Regions from separate parts of the Radiobacillus sp. PE A8.2 genome, predicted to be linked through region 2. Evidence: riboswitches for the same ligand, from Rfam matches in the RefSeq annotation. Region 2 holds a riboswitch; the other holds the start of a gene.

Region 1 (2,415 bases), on a different contig from region 2:
GTACTAGATCGTTTCGTAGACTTAGAAATAAAAGAAGAAACTGGGCAAAATAAATCTAACTTACTTGAAATAGGTAAACAAGCTGAAAAAATGAATATGGCAGATGATCCAGAAGTATATCAGGATGGAAATGCAGTTGAATTAATGCTTATTATTCTTATTTTATTGGCAACTATCGCTTTAATTTTTGTTGGAATTAAACTTGCAAGAACATTGGTCGAGAAAGAAACGATTAGCAAACTAACTGTTAGCTCACATGTGTCGAATTTCGATGAACAACAATCACATATAGCTAAGTCAACTTATCGCACTGCTAAACCTAACAATAGGATTAGACGGGAATTCTATATGTTTGAGCTATTCTGCCACAAAAAAGGCTATGGAAGAAAAAGAGGCGAAACAATCGAAGAATGGTTTGCGAGAATCGAGTTACCTATCGACAAAATAAAAGCCTATTTTCTTGTTCGTTATAAAAATCAGATAATATCAGATGATGAAATAAAAAAATTCAACTATAATATCCGTGGATTGAGGAGTACACTACAGGACCGGCAAAAACACCGTGTTAACTAATATTGTCTGACCTTATTTGTACTGGTTCGGTTGGGTGTAAAATATAATTCTGATTTTCAATGGTAATAAGGTTGTGAATTTTTTAAAAAATTGGTAAGATTACGACAAAGCTATAAAGGCTATATGTGACTGGCGAATGCGGATAACCGCAAGGGAGCATATAGTATCGATCGCCGTTCGCCTGGGCAAAGGTAAGGAGTAGATTTCCTTGCCTTTTTCTATCTGAGTCAATTCCAATATTACTTTCATAGCTATTTGCCATCCATGTGTAGTGAGTTAATCTGACTCTATGTAAATGGCTTAAAATTAGTAACATAAATTGACTAATCTAGTATAAATGGGAGTTGTTTACAGTGAAAAGAGTCTATAATTTCTCAGCAGGACCATCCATGCTTCCAACAGCAGTTTTGGAAAAAGCACAGCAAGAATTACTTGGCTATCAAAGTTCAGGTATGTCTGTAATGGAGTTAAGTCATCGATCAAGTTTATACACAGAAGTGATTACGCAAGCAGAGCAGCTACTACGAGATCTAATGAACATCCCGGATAATTACAAGGTGCTTTTCATTCAAGGTGGAGCATCACAGCAATTTGCAATGGTGCCAATGAATTTGTTGACAGGTAGCGGTAAAGTAGACATTGTTAACACAGGATCTTGGTCAAAAAAGGCGATAAAAGAAGCGAAAAAATATGGTCAAGTTCGGGTTATTGCTTCATCAGAAGATAAGAACTTTACTTACATTCCACATGTAGACCGCAGTATGTTTGATCCAGAAGCAGATTATGTGCATATCACGACAAATAATACAATTGAAGGTACGGCCTTTAGAGAAATTCCCGATACTGGTAAGGTGCCACTAGTTGCTGATATGTCTTCTAATATTTTATCAGAAGAAATCGATGTTTCTAAGTTCGGCTTAATTTATGCTGGAGCGCAGAAAAATATCGGTCCTGCTGGCTTAACGGTGGTTATTATTCGAGAAGATCTGATTGGCAAAGCAAGTGAAACTTGTCCAACTATGTTAGATTATAAAACGCATAGTAATAGTGGTTCTTTATACAACACACCACCAACCTTCGCGATTTATATGGCGAAACTAGTATTTGAGTGGTTAACAAATCGTGGTGGCATAGCAGCGATGGAGAAAATCAACGAAGAAAAGGCGAATCTTTTGTATGATTATATAGATGGGTCAGCTTTCTATGAGTCTCCGGTACAAAAAGATAGTCGTTCTATTATGACAATTCCATTTGTGATTCCTGCTCGTGATTTAGATGCAACATTCATCAGTCATGCCCAAGCTAATGGTCTTGAAACGTTAAAAGGCCATCGCTCCGTCGGGGGTATGCGTGCAAGTATTTACAATGCAATGCCAATAGAAGGTGTTCATGCACTTGTTGATTTTATGAAAGAATTTGAAGATCAGAACAGTTAAGTATTTTTACACAATTATCATGGAGGTTGTCACCACCGCTAAACTGGAGGCAACCTCTTGTTTATGCCAAGATCACAGGTTATATCCGAATTTAATTCAATAACTCCTTCAGTAATTATGCATCTTCCTTTTAGAAATTCAAGTAAACAAAGCCTAAAATAACATGGATTATTACTGAAGGACTGTAAAAAGGAGAGAACTTAGATGTCAATTAAAGGGTTGAATCACTTATTGTTTTCTGTTTCAGATTTAGATCAGTCTATAGATTTTTATCAGCATGTGTTTAATGCTAAGTTGCTAGTAAAGGGTAGAAGCACTGCTTATTTAGATTTGAATGGTTTGTGGATTGCACTAAATCTAGAAAAAGATATTCCACGCAATGAAATAAGAGAATCATATACACACA
Region 2 (2,415 bases):
TAACAATTGATTCTGTTTTTCTACTGTTATATTGTCATTAAATTTAAAATAGACTATGTGCTCGTACATATTTTCATTCCTCTCTACTATTTCTTCCATTTATTATTTTATCAAAAGGGTGACGTTCATGCTCGTATATTATACTACTTAAAAATCCTTCTCTCTAATAACAGAGAGAAGGATTCCATTCTATTTATATAATTCTGGTCGTAACAATGTCTGCAATTTGATTAATTTTCGCTTCTAAATGTGGAATTGTATCTCCATCAACATCTGTTTCAATATCAACCATCGTATACGCATATTCGCCACGACTTCGGTTCACCATATCTGCAATGTTGAGATTGAGGCTTGAGATCGCAGATGAAATTTGCCCAACCATATTCGGAACATTTTTGTGAAAAGCTGCTACACGTCGCTTGCCTGTATAAGGCAAGTGGACGCTCGGAAAATTAACAGAGTTACGTATGTTTCCTGTTTCCAAAAATTCTTTTACCTGACGAGCTGCCATAACCGCACAGTTTTCCTCTGATTCTTGGGTTGAAGCACCAAGATGTGGAATAGGGACAACGTTTTGCATTTTCAAGACATTTTCATTCGGAAAATCGGTAATATACTTGCCCACTTTCCCTGTTTCTAATGCTTGCGCCATATCTTTTTCATTCACAAGCCCACCACGTGAGAAATTCAAAATATGAACTCCTGTCTTCATAAGGCTGAATGTTCCATAATTAAACATTCCTTTCGTATCATCAGTTAATGGTACATGAACAGTAATAAAATCAGCACTAGCAAACAGTTCTTCAATCGTGCTCGCACGTTGGACTGTTCTTGATAAATTCCAGGCTGTATCAACTGAAATGTACGGATCAAAACCAATCACATCCATACCAAGGCTGAGCGCATCATTTGCTACTAATGCACCGATCGCTCCTAAACCAATGACTCCAAGTGTTTTCCCTTTCGCTTCTTTTCCAACAAATTGTTTCTTTCCCGTCTCAACAAGTTTGGAAACTTGATTACCTTCTCCTTCAAGCTGTTTAGCCCAAGCTACCCCATCAAATAGATTACGAGATGTGGCCATCACAGAGGTTAGAACAAGCTCTTTTACCGCATTTGCATTAGCGCCAGGTGTATTAAAAACAACGATGCCTTGCTCTGTACACTTTTCTACAGGAATATTATTTACACCAGCACCCGCCCGTGCAATTGCTTTTAACTTGTTGCCAAATTCTATATTCTGCATGTTAAAACTGCGAACTACAATCGCGTCAGGATTGTCACTATGATCATCAAGTGTGTAGTTACCTTTCAACACATTCAATCCATTTTCTGCGATATTGTTCAACGTTTTAATTATTTGTTTCTTTTCCAAAGTAATTGTGCTCATATCGTTTCCTCCTATTAAATAAAAATTAAATATACAACCGCGCCATGTCATGAACCTCGCTTTTACTAATAATGCAAAAGATTAGTACCCGACTTATCCCCCCTAGAAAATAGAAAAGAGGTAAGGGATATCCCTTACCTCTGCCCAGGCGAACGGCTACGACACTATGTGCTCCCTCGCGGTAATCCGCGTTCGCCAGTCACACATAGTTTTGTCTTTAAATTTTTAAACAGGCACTCCGATAACGAAGCACAAAGTTAGTAACATCAATACCAGTAATACCGATAATATAACAAAAATAATTTCGAAAAGCAATAAAAACCTGAATATTCATTGCATTAAAATCCCTAATGTTCGTTTTTTATGTATTAGTCATTATTATAACGAGCTTATCTTCTATTATCAATCAACTCTTGATAAATTTTCACGTAATAAGCTTCTAGTAAACGATCAAGTTTTCTATCAAGCTTATGATATGCACTGTCTGCTCTTTCAATCACATTATAAAAAGCATCTTCCGTTATTTCCCCATTTTCTAGCGCCTTAAATAAATCCCACATCTTTTCTCCGTATTTTTTCTCAATATCAGCATATTAGTGCGCCTCAACTTTCTCAAGAATAGCAGTTAATTCATGTAAATAGTTCTGAATTCCTAGTTCTTCAATATACCATAAATTCCAATTGAGCAAACTTATCTTCAGATATGTATTGAATACAGGAGTTTCTCCCGGTCCACATCATTAAGCTAATTTTATACTATTTATAGGACATGGAAGCAGTGTTTTTGAATTAATTCCGTTTGCTTATGATTGCTGGTTGAATCCATAATAATGTATTATGATATCATTAGTATTGAATAGAAAATCAGAGTACTTAACCACTTTAACAATGTAAAGAAACTCCGTGATTTGTAGATTTCACGAAGTCCCCCCAAAAAATGCCCAGCTATATGAAAAGGTTTAGATATAATATTTAATTTTTGACAACTTTAGTATAGTTGAAGTCGCCAATAACGACTTCACTTC

Evidence for each region. A riboswitch is a leader RNA that binds a small molecule or an ion and turns the genes downstream of it on or off. The one in region 2 is predicted to bind ZMP and ZTP.
Region 1: it holds a riboswitch for ZMP and ZTP, as region 2 does, so the genes downstream of both, serC (3-phosphoserine/phosphohydroxythreonine transaminase) here and ACI6MV_RS10705 (phosphoglycerate dehydrogenase) in region 2, are expected to answer to the same signal.

Annotation. Positions count from the first base shown of each region.
Region 1 is NZ_JBJGXI010000032.1:23,971-26,385, forward strand. Features, by position in the region: gene ACI6MV_RS16180 (hypothetical protein) at 1-573, shown strand, start outside; ZMP/ZTP riboswitch at 689-767, shown strand; gene serC (3-phosphoserine/phosphohydroxythreonine transaminase) at 927-2,009, shown strand; gene fosM (FosM family fosfomycin resistance protein) at 2,214-2,415, shown strand, end outside.
Region 2 is NZ_JBJGXI010000017.1:11,554-13,968, forward strand. Features, by position in the region: gene ACI6MV_RS10700 (Dabb family protein) at 1-69, opposite strand, end outside; gene ACI6MV_RS10705 (phosphoglycerate dehydrogenase) at 194-1,390, opposite strand; ZMP/ZTP riboswitch at 1,526-1,603, opposite strand; gene ACI6MV_RS10710 (hypothetical protein) at 1,780-1,950, opposite strand.